DNA from 2 places in the Shinella yambaruensis genome. Region 1 is predicted to be linked to the other one. Evidence: riboswitches for the same ligand, from Rfam matches in the RefSeq annotation. Region 1 holds a riboswitch; the other holds the start of a gene.
What was found. Region 1 has a riboswitch for cobalamin ahead of metE (5-methyltetrahydropteroyltriglutamate--homocysteine S-methyltransferase). Riboswitches for the same ligand answer to the same signal wherever they lie in the genome.

Region 1 (4,702 bases):
TCGGTGGGTGCTGTCAACCAGCCTGCCGGCCTCGGCCCGATTCCCGAAAGGCGCCGATGATCTTCGAGCACGCCCCGGCCATGGCGGATCGCGGATGCCGGTCACCCACCCGCCACGATGACGCATTCAAGAAGCCCGGCCCGGCTCCGTCGGCCCGTCTGCCAGCCTGGAACGGGCGATCCATCCTTCGGCCGATCTATCGCATCCCGATGATCCGATTGCCGGATTTGGCATTTCCGCCGGAGGATGCGCGAGGGAGGCGCACCGTGTGCGGCAAGATCGCGGAATCTCCAATCGCGACATGAAACCGTCTCCGGCGCCTGACGTTGTGATCGATTTTATCGATTAATAGAGGCAAGCCGTTGATCTTGTTTTAGTTCTCGCATCCCTGAATACTGATCAAAAGCCGGTATTTATGGGAAACGAACATGGTAACGACCGCGGAAGCCTTAATCGACAAAACTGCTGATTTCATCGACCGGCTTGTTGCCGGGCACCGGCCGGGCCATGGTCTCGCCCGCCCATTCTACCATGATCCGGAAATCTACCGGCGCGACATGGAGCGCATCTTCCGGCGCCACTGGCACTGCATCGCCCACGAGAGCGTCATCCCCGACGTGAACGACTTCGAGGTCTTCCGCATCGATACCGAGCAGGTCATCGTCACCCGCGCGCCGGATGGCTCGATCCATGCCATGCTCAATGTCTGCCGCCATCGCGGCGCGGAGGTCTGCACGAAGCCGAAGGGCAATGCGCGGGTCTTCGTCTGTCCCTATCACGCCTGGACCTATGGCAATGATGGCAGCCTGCGCGCCGCGCGCCTGATGCCGAAGGATTTCAGGCGGGAGGACCATGGGCTGAAGACGCTGCATGTCCGCGTCGTGGAAGGCCTGATCTTCATCTCCTTCGCCGAGGTGCCGCTGGCGTTTTCCGAGGTCGAGCACCTCCTGCATGCGACCTGTGGCCAGTATGGCTGGGGAAGCGCCAAGGTTGCCCACCGCGAAAGCTACCCGGTTGCCGCCAACTGGAAGCTCGCCGTCGAAAACTATGTCGAATGCTATCATTGCGGTCCCGCGCATCCCGAATATTCGCAGACCCATGCGCTGGAGCAGCCGCTGCACATGATCGAGGCGATGAATGCCGCGATGGAACAGCGCACCTGCGCTCTCGGCATCGAGGTCGGCTCGGGCAATCACTGGCAGACCTCGCGCGAAGGCCGCGAGGCGATCCACGCCTTCCGCTACGCGCTCTATGAGGGTGTGGAGAGCGGCAGCGAGGACGGTAGGGCGGTCGCGCCGCTGATGGGGCGCTTCACCGGTTTCGACGGCGGCGTCACCTCCATCCATCTCGGCGGCACGACCTTCCTCGTCTGCTATCCGGACCATGGCATGATCTACCGCTTCATTCCGAAGACGGCGGAAAGCTGCGAGATGGAACTGATCTGGCTCGTCGACGGCAAGGCGGAGGAAGGCAGGGACTACGACCTCGCGAAGCTGACTTGGCTCTGGAAGGTCACGACGGCGGAGGACAAGGCGATCATCGAGCATACGGCGCGCGGGGTGCAATCGCACTATTTCGTGCCCGGCCCTATCGCGCCGATGGAACACAACGAGCTGCGCTACATCGGCTGGTATCTCGACGAGATCAGCCGCCCCTGAGAATTTTGGCGCAGCCAGATAAATAAAGATATAAAGATTTCTTTATGTCTATTGACAATCCGTCCGTGATGGCGTGAAGTCGTCGCGTCGTGGTTCCCTGGGGCGGTGTGTCCGCTTCAGGGCTAAGAGGGAATCCGGTGCGCCGATCGTTCGGCAATGCCGGGGCTGCCCCCGCAACTGTGAGCGGCGAGCCGCTGTCCAGCAATGTCACTGAGGCGAGAGCCTTGGGAAGACGGACAGCGGCGATGACCCGTGAGCCAGGAGACCTGCCAAGACGAAATAACGTCCACGGGCGGGGTGTCCCGGTGGTTGCTGCACCTGCCCGACAAGACGGCGGGCCTGCACGCGTCCGCTTTACCCATGCCCCCAGAAACCAATGGGGTATGACAATGTCACATCAATCTCTTGCGACCGCTTCTCTGGGCTTTCCGCGCATCGGCCGCCACCGCGAGCTGAAGTTTGCGCTCGAAGCCTTCTGGTCCGGCAGGATCCCGGACACCGAACTTATCGAAACGGCGAAGACACTGCGTGCCGAACACTGGAAGCTTCAGCAGGAACACGGGATCACGCGGATCCCCTCCAACGATTTCTCCTTCTACGATCACGTTCTGGACACGGCCGTCATGGTCGGCGCCATTCCGCATGTTTATGGGTGGGACGGCGGGGAGGTGCCGCTGTCCCTCTATTTCGCCATGGCGCGCGGCAGCCAGGGCGACGGCCATGCGGATTGCGGCCACGCCCGTCACGGCCACGGGGTTCCGGCGCTGGAAATGACGAAGTGGTTCGACACCAACTACCACTACATGGTTCCGGAAGTCGCGGAAGACCAGGTCTTCAGGCTGACCACGCAGAAGCCCGTCGCTCACTTCCTGGAAGCCAAGGCCCTCGGCATCCACACGCGCCCGGTGGTGCTCGGCCCGGTCACGTTCCTCAAGCTCGCCAAGGCGCGGCCTTCGACCTTCAAGCCGCTCGACCTCCTGACGCGGCTGCTCCCGGTCTACGAAGAACTCTTCCGCCGCCTGGGCGCTGCGGGCGCCGACTGGGTGCAGGTTGACGAGCCGATCCTGGCGCTCGATCTGACGGAGGGCGAGCGCCATGCCTTCAAGCTGGCCTATGAGGCCCTGGCCAAGGCCGCGCCCGGCCTGAAGGTCATGCTGACGACCTATTTCGGCGCGCTTGCGGACAATCTCGATGCAGCGGCCGCGCTGCCGGTGGCCGGCCTGCACATCGATCTTGCCCGCGCGCCCGAACAGCTCGACGCGGTCGCAAGCGCCGTTCGCCCCGGGCAGGTCCTGTCGCTCGGCGTCGTTGACGGGCGCAACATCTGGCGGGCGGACCTTGCCGCCATTCTCGACCGGCTGGCCCCGCTCGTGGAAGGGCGCGGTGGTGAACTGGTGGAGGTCGCGGCCTCGTGCTCGCTCCTCCATGTCCCGATCGACCTTGAACTGGAAACGGCACTCGACCCCGACCTGAAGTCCTGGCTGTCCTTCGCCACGCAGAAGCTCGGCGAGCTCTCGACGCTCGGCAAGGGGCTTGCGCAGGGCAGGGATGCCGTCCGGCACGCCATCGACAGCGCCTCGCAGGCTATCGCCGCCCGTGCATCCTCGCCGAAAGTGACCGACCCGCTCGTGCAGGGGCGCATTGCCGGCATCGACGCCGGCATGAAGGCCCGCAAGCACGCCTTTGAGGCGCGCCGGCAGGTCCAGGCGGAAACGATCAAGCTGCCGCTCTTCCCGACCACGACGATCGGCTCGTTCCCGCAGACCGGCGACGTCCGCAAGGCCCGTTCCGCCCATGCCAGGGGCACGCTCAGTTACAAGGACTACGAAGCCTTCCTCCAGCAGGAAACGGCGGCGGCCATCCGCTGGCAGGAAGAGATCGGGCTCGACGTGCTTGTTCACGGCGAGTTCGAACGCAACGACATGGTGCAGTATTTCGGCGAGCAGCTTTCGGGCTTCGCCTTCACGCAGCATGCCTGGGTGCAAAGCTACGGTTCGCGTTACGTGCGCCCGCCGATCATCTTCGGCGACGTCTCGCGGCCGAACCCGATGACCGTGCGCTGGTGGCAATATTCCCAGTCGCTCACCGGCAAGCCGGTGAAGGGCATGCTGACCGGGCCGGTGACCATCCTCAACTGGTCGTTCGTGCGGGATGATATCCCCCGGAGCGTGACGTGCCGCCAGATCGCGCTCGCCATCCGCGATGAGGTCGTGGATTTGGAGAAGGCTGGTGCGAAGATGATCCAGATCGACGAGGCGGCTCTCCGGGAAGGCCTGCCGCTTCGCCACAAGGACTGGCAGCACTATCTGGATTGGGCGGTCGAGGCCTTCCGCCTTTGCTCCTCCGGGGTCTCCGACGAAACCCAGATCCACACCCACATGTGCTATTCGGAGTTCAACGACATCATCGCGGCGATCGCCGCCATGGATGCCGACGTCATCTCCATCGAGACCTCGCGTTCGAAGATGGAGCTGCTCGATGCCTTCAGGGACTTCCAGTATCCGAACGAAATCGGCCCGGGCGTCTACGACATCCACTCGCCGCGCGTGCCCGACGTGGAGGAGATGACCGATCTCCTGTCGCTTGCCCGGCGGCGTCTCGAGGATCGCCAGCTCTGGATCAATCCCGACTGCGGGCTCAAGACGCGCAAGTGGGAGGAGGTCAGGCCGGCGCTCGTCAACATGGTGGAGGCCGCGCGCCGCCTGCGGGGCGAAGACGGCTCGGCGGTGGCGGCGCAATGAAGCGTGCGCTTGAAGACACTGCGATGCCGGGAGCAATCCCGGCATCGCCCAGCCGTCTCGTCGATCTTGTCTTCCCGGGGGATACCAACCATCACGGAACGCTGTTCGGCGGCGCCGGGCTGGCGCTGATGGACCGCATCGCCTTCATCGCCGCGACCCGCCACGGGCGCGTGCCCTTCGTGACGGCATCCGTCGATCGCGTCGATTTCCAGGCCCCCGCACGCGTCGGTGAGCTGGTCGAGCTTGTGGCCCGCGTCTCGCGTGTCGGCCGCACCTCGATGACGGTGGAGGTGGAGATGGTCG
Region 2 (5,575 bases), on a different replicon from region 1:
ATTGCCCTTCGAGACGGCGCGCTCCATCGCCCAGCGCCTCCAGGTCTCGCCGATGACCATCGGGCGCTATCTCCGCCGCATGGGCTTCGACGGGCTCGACGAACTGAAGAGCGAACTGCGCCGCGGCGGCTCCAACCCGGCCTGGGAGGTCAAGGGGCCGGTCGCCTCGCTGGAGCAGGACCGCAAGGAGGGAAAGCTTCTTGCCGGCCTCATCCAGCAGCAGATCGACAATCTCGGCCAGATCTACGCCATCACCAGCGCGCCGGAATGGCAGCAGACGATCGACGCGCTGATCGGCGCAACGGAAGTCTATGTCGCCGCCTATCAGAACGTGCGCGGCATCGCCCAGTATTTCGCCAGCCAGCTTTCCTATACGCGCCCGCGCGTGCAGTTCGTCGACGGCCTCAACGGCACCTATGCGGAACTGCTTGACGGCTCCGTCGAGGGACGGCTGCTCTTCCTGCATGACGTGCGCCGCTTTGCCGCCAAGGCGCGGCCGCTCGCGCTGGAGGCGCGGCGGGCCGGCGTGAAGGTCGTTCTGCTTACCGACGAGTTCTGCCCCTGGGGGCCGGAGGTCTCCGACATCTGCCTCATCGTGCCCGGTTCGCACGGGCCGCTCTGGGACGGCGCGGCCACCATGACCGCCGTCATGGACCTCATGCTCAGCAACATCATCGTCCTGAAGGGCGACGAGGTGAGCGAGCGCGTCGACACGCTCACCCGCCTCCAGGATGTCTTCGGGGATTTCGAGAGCTGAGCGCCTTGACGCTGCCGAGCACGGCGGACTAAGGATGGGGAGACGGTTCCCCGAAGGATGACTCCCAGGGGATTAATAGGGAACACGGTGCGGACGGCCCAACAGGGACCCATTCCGTGGCTGCCCCCGCAACTGTAGGCGGATTGCCGCCTGTCCTTAGGACGCGTCTTCGCGTCATGCCACTGCGGTTTCCCCGCGGGAAGGCAGACAGGCAGCAGATATCCGTGAGCCAGGAGACCTGCCGTCGTCGAGCCAATTTCCAAGTCACGGGCGGGGATGCCCGGAACAGGAGACCCTATGACGACCCTGGCTGCCGGCGACGGCGGAATCCCATTCGTTTTCTCCCGACCGCAATCGACCCGCCTTTGTCGGCGCGTCGGCTGAGCCCGCACGCTTTCACTCATCCGGGAGACACCCATGACCACTCTGCCTGCGGCCGCACGCGCCGCAACCTTCATTTCCGCGCTGGCCGGCGCCGCCGTGCTCGTCCTGTCCTCGGGCGCCGTGCGGGCGGCCGCGACGCAATATCCGCTGACGCTGGAAAACTGCGGCCGCAGCGTGACGTTCGAAAAGGCGCCGGAGCGCGCCGTCTCGCTCGGCCAAAGCACGACGGAAATCCTCTACCTGCTCGGCGTCGGCGAGCGCATGGTCGGCACGGCCGTCTGGATCGGTCCGGTTCTGGCCGGTTACGAGGATGTCAACGCCAAGGTCGAGCGCCTTGCCGACAACGACCCGAGCTTCGAGAGCGTCGTTGCCAAGAAACCGGACCTCGTGACGGCGCAGTTCCAGTGGCATGTCGGCCCGGAGGGCATCGTCGCGACGCCGGAACAGTTCGAGGAGCTGAACATCCCGGTCTATACCTCGCCCGCCGATTGCGTCGGCAAGGACAATTCCGGCGGCGGCGACGGCGTGCGCAAGACCGTCTTCACCATGGACCTGATCTACAAGGAAATCAGCGAGCTGGCGCAGATTTTCGATGTTCAGGAACAAGGTGAGAAGGTCATCGCCGACCTCAAGGCCCGCGAGGCGGCGGCGCGCCAGAAGATCGCCTCGGCGGACGGCAAGCTCTCCGCCGTCTTCTGGTTCTCCAGCGCCGAACTCGACATCGACCCCTATGTCGCCGGCCGCAACGGCGCGCCGGGCTACATCCTGTCGGCGCTCGGCATCCGGAATGTCATCGAGAGCGACGAGGAATGGCCGACGGTCGGCTGGGAAACCATCGCCAAGGCCGATCCGACGATCATCGTCGCCGGCAAGATGGAGCGCCGCCGCTTCCCGGCCGACGATGTCGCCGTCAAGCACCAGTTCCTGAAGTCGGATCCGGTCGCCAGCCTCATGCCGGCCGTCAAGAACGGCCATGTCGTCGACATGGACGCCCAGGCGATGAACCCGACGATCCGCACGATCGAAGGCATCGAGGTGCTCGCCGACGCCGTCGAGAAGGCTGGCCTCGCAAAGTGACGGCCGATCGCCCCATCCTGCTTCGTGCGGGTGCCGCCTTCGCGGCGCTCGTGCTGCTCGCCGCCGCGCTCGGGGTGGGCGCGGCGGTGGGCGAGACGGCCATTCCGCTCGATATCGTGGCGAAGACCCTGGCGAACCGCCTGTGGCAGGCGGGCTATGCGCTTGAGCCGATCGACGAGGGCATCGTCTGGAACTACCGGCTGAGCCGCGCGATCGTCGCCGCCTGCTGCGGCTCGGCCTTGGCGCTTTCCGGCGTCATCCTGCAATCGCTGCTGCGCAATGCGCTGGCCGATCCCTACATCCTCGGCATTTCCGCCGGCGCCTCGACAGGGGCGGTGAGCATCGCGATCCTCGGCTTCGGCGCCGGTCTCCTGACGCTGCCGATCGGGGCCTTCATCGGCGCGCTCATCGCCTTCGGCTTCGTCAGCGCGCTCGCCGTGCGCGCCGGCCGCGGCACGGGCGCGATCATCCTGGCGGGCGTCGCCGGGTCGCAGCTCTTCAACGCGCTCACCTCCTTCATCGTCACCAAGGCGGCCAATGCCGAGCAGGCGCGCGCCATCATGTTCTGGCTGCTCGGCAACCTTTCCGGCGTGCGCTGGCCGGATGTCGGGCTGGCCGTGCCGGTCGCGCTTTTCGGCCTTCTCGTCTGCCTCTGGCATGCCCGCGCGCTCGATGCCTTCACGTTCGGCACGGAATCGGCGGCCTCGCTCGGCATTCCGGTGCGCCGCGTCTATGTCGTGCTGATCGCCGTTTCCGCCGTCATGACCGCCAGCATGGTCAGCATGGTCGGCTCGATTGGCTTCGTCGGCCTCGTCATTCCCCATGTCGCGCGCATGCTCGTCGGCGTCCGGCACGGGCTGCTGCTGCCCGCCTCGGCGCTGATCGGCGCCATCTTCATGATCGCCGCGGACGTGCTGTCGCGCATCATCATCCCCGGCCAGGTGCTGCCCATCGGCGTCATCACCGCCCTGTTCGGCGCACCGGCCTTCGCGCTCATCCTCAGCCAGAGGAGATCGGCCCTGTGACGCTCTCGGCAAAAGGCCTTTCCTGGTCGGCCGGCGGCACGACCATCCTGTCGGATGTCTCGCTCGACGTGCACCCTGGCGAGTTCCTGGGCATCATCGGCCCGAACGGCTCCGGCAAGACCAGCCTGATGGCGCTGATGGCCGGTATCCGCAGGCCGCAGGCCGGCGCGGTGACGCTCGACGGCAAACCGCTTTCCGCCCATGGCCGGCAGGCGATCGCCCGCCGCATCGCCTTCGTCGAGCAGCAGGCCGAGACCACCGAGCGCATCACCGCGCGCCAGGCCGTCAAACTCGGCCGCACGCCCCATCTCGGCGCGCTGACGCCCTGGTCGCGGGCGGACGACGCCATCGTCGACCGGGCGCTGGAGGAGGTCGACATGGCGCACTTTTCCCGCCGGCTCTGGCACACGCTCTCCGGCGGCGAGCGCCAGCGGCTGCATATCGCCCGCGCGCTCGCCCAGCAGGCGCCGATCCTCCTTCTCGACGAGCCGACAAACCACCTCGACATCGGCCATCAGATCAGCCTGCTCCAGCTGGTGCGCGAGCAGGATTTGACCGTCGTCGCCGCGCTGCACGATCTCAACCACGCCGCCATGTTCTGCGATCGCATCGCCGTCATGCAGGGCGGCCGCATCGTCGCGCTCGGCACGCCCGCCAAGGTGCTGGAACCGCAGCGCCTCGCCGACGTCTTCGGCGTCACCGTCGATGTCGAACGCGACAGCGCCGGCGGCTGCTTCATCCGCTATCGCCGGCCGGAACCGCGGCCCGCCAAACTCAAGCTCGTTGCAGAGGCATGATGAAAACCCGTTTCCTCCTCGCTGCGGCCTTCGCCGCTTTCCTCCATGCCGCTCCCGCCGCCGCCGAAACGTTTCGCGTCGAGATGCGCAATCGCGGCGAACGGGGCTCCATGGTCTTCGAGCCGGATTTCCTGGCGATCAAGCCGGGCGACAGCGTCAAGTTCATCGCCACTCACAAGAGCCACAATGCCGCGAGTATCGAGGGCATGGTTCCCGAGGGCTATGCGGGCTTCAAGGGCAAGATCAACGAGGAGATCGAGGTGACCTTCGACCAGCCGGGTTACTACGGCATCAAATGCTCGCCGCATTTCGGCATGGGCATGGTCATGCTGGTCAAGGTCGGTGAAGCGGAGCTGACGGAGGCGATCCGCAAGGTCGAGGTGCCGGCCCGCGCTCGGCCGCGCTTCGATGACATCTTTGCCCGCATCGATGCCGGCGAGGGGCGGTGATGCACGGCCCCCGCGCCAACAGCCACCTCAAGGAGGACATTCGCGACTACTGGTCGCGGCGCTCCGAAACATTCGACCTTGCCTTCGGCCATCGTATTCCCGACGGGCCGGAATTCGACGCCTGGGCGGCGGCGATCCGCGAAAACCTCGGTCCTGAACCGCGCCGCGTGCTGGAGCTTGCTTGCGGCACGGGGGAGGTGACGCGTCTCCTTCTCTCCCTCGGCCATGAGGTGACGGCGCTCGATTTCTCCGAGGCGATGCTGGCGGTGGCGCGGAAAAAACATGCCGGGGCGAGGGGGCTTCGCTTCCTGCTCGCCGATGCGGAAAATCCGATGGAGCCGGACGAGAGCTACGATGCGATCGTCTGCCGCCATCTCGTCTGGACGCTGACGACGCCGGCCGAGGCCTTTGCGGAATGGCACCGCATGCTGAAGCCCGGCGGCACGCTTCTGTTCTTCGACGGCGACTGGGCCGCGCCGACCCGGCTCGGCCGGCTGGCGAGCCGGGCCATCGCCGTCATCGACAGGGTCGTCGGCGCCGATCCCCACTATGACGGGGCGATGAGCGCGCGCCATGCCGACATCATGGAGCGGCTGCCCTTCGGCGAGGGGTTGACCGTCGAGCGCGTGCTGCCGCTGCTGGCGGCGGCAGGATTCCGCGACATGACGATCGGCTCGCATGCGCCCATCGCAAAGGCCCAGCGCCGCACGGCGGACCTGCGCAACAGGCTGCGCACGCTGCTTTACCGCCGTTTCATCCTTTGCTGCCGGAAGCAGCCGCGTCCGGTTCCGGCTCCACCGTCAGCTTGACCCGGTCGGCGGCAAAGCGCGTGCGCGAGAACTGGATCGGAACGCCGTCGAGGTCGGTGTTGACCGCCGTCGCCACGAGGATGATCGCGCCGGGCGAGAGCTTCAGGTGGCGGATGTCGTCGCCTTCGGCATGGACGGCGGATATCTCGGTCGATCGGCGCACATAGTCGGACACGCCGAGCTCCTGGAAGGAGGCGGTGATGGAGCGCGTCCTGTTGTAGGCCGCGTCGATCCCGGTAAAGCGATCGGCCGGGAAATAGTGCGTCCCGCAGGAGAC

Region 2: linked by a shared signal. The riboswitch ahead of WMC41_RS25285 (ABC transporter substrate-binding protein) and the one ahead of metE (5-methyltetrahydropteroyltriglutamate--homocysteine S-methyltransferase) in region 1 are both predicted to bind cobalamin.

What each region holds. Positions count from the first base shown of each region.
Region 1 covers NZ_CP150640.1:416,699-421,400, reverse strand. Annotated here, with positions in the region: gene WMC41_RS27795 (aromatic ring-hydroxylating oxygenase subunit alpha) at 429-1,658, shown strand; cobalamin riboswitch at 1,732-1,946, shown strand; gene metE (5-methyltetrahydropteroyltriglutamate--homocysteine S-methyltransferase) at 2,048-4,399, shown strand; gene WMC41_RS27785 (acyl-CoA thioesterase) at 4,423-4,702, shown strand, end outside.
Region 2 covers NZ_CP150639.1:623,792-629,366, forward strand. Annotated here, with positions in the region: gene WMC41_RS25280 (MurR/RpiR family transcriptional regulator) at 1-757, shown strand, start outside; cobalamin riboswitch at 784-1,017, shown strand; gene WMC41_RS25285 (ABC transporter substrate-binding protein) at 1,175-2,218, shown strand; gene WMC41_RS25290 (FecCD family ABC transporter permease) at 2,215-3,243, shown strand; gene WMC41_RS25295 (ABC transporter ATP-binding protein) at 3,240-4,040, shown strand; gene WMC41_RS25300 (pseudoazurin) at 4,037-4,489, shown strand; gene WMC41_RS25305 (class I SAM-dependent methyltransferase) at 4,489-5,298, shown strand; gene phnF (phosphonate metabolism transcriptional regulator PhnF) at 5,243-5,575, opposite strand, start outside.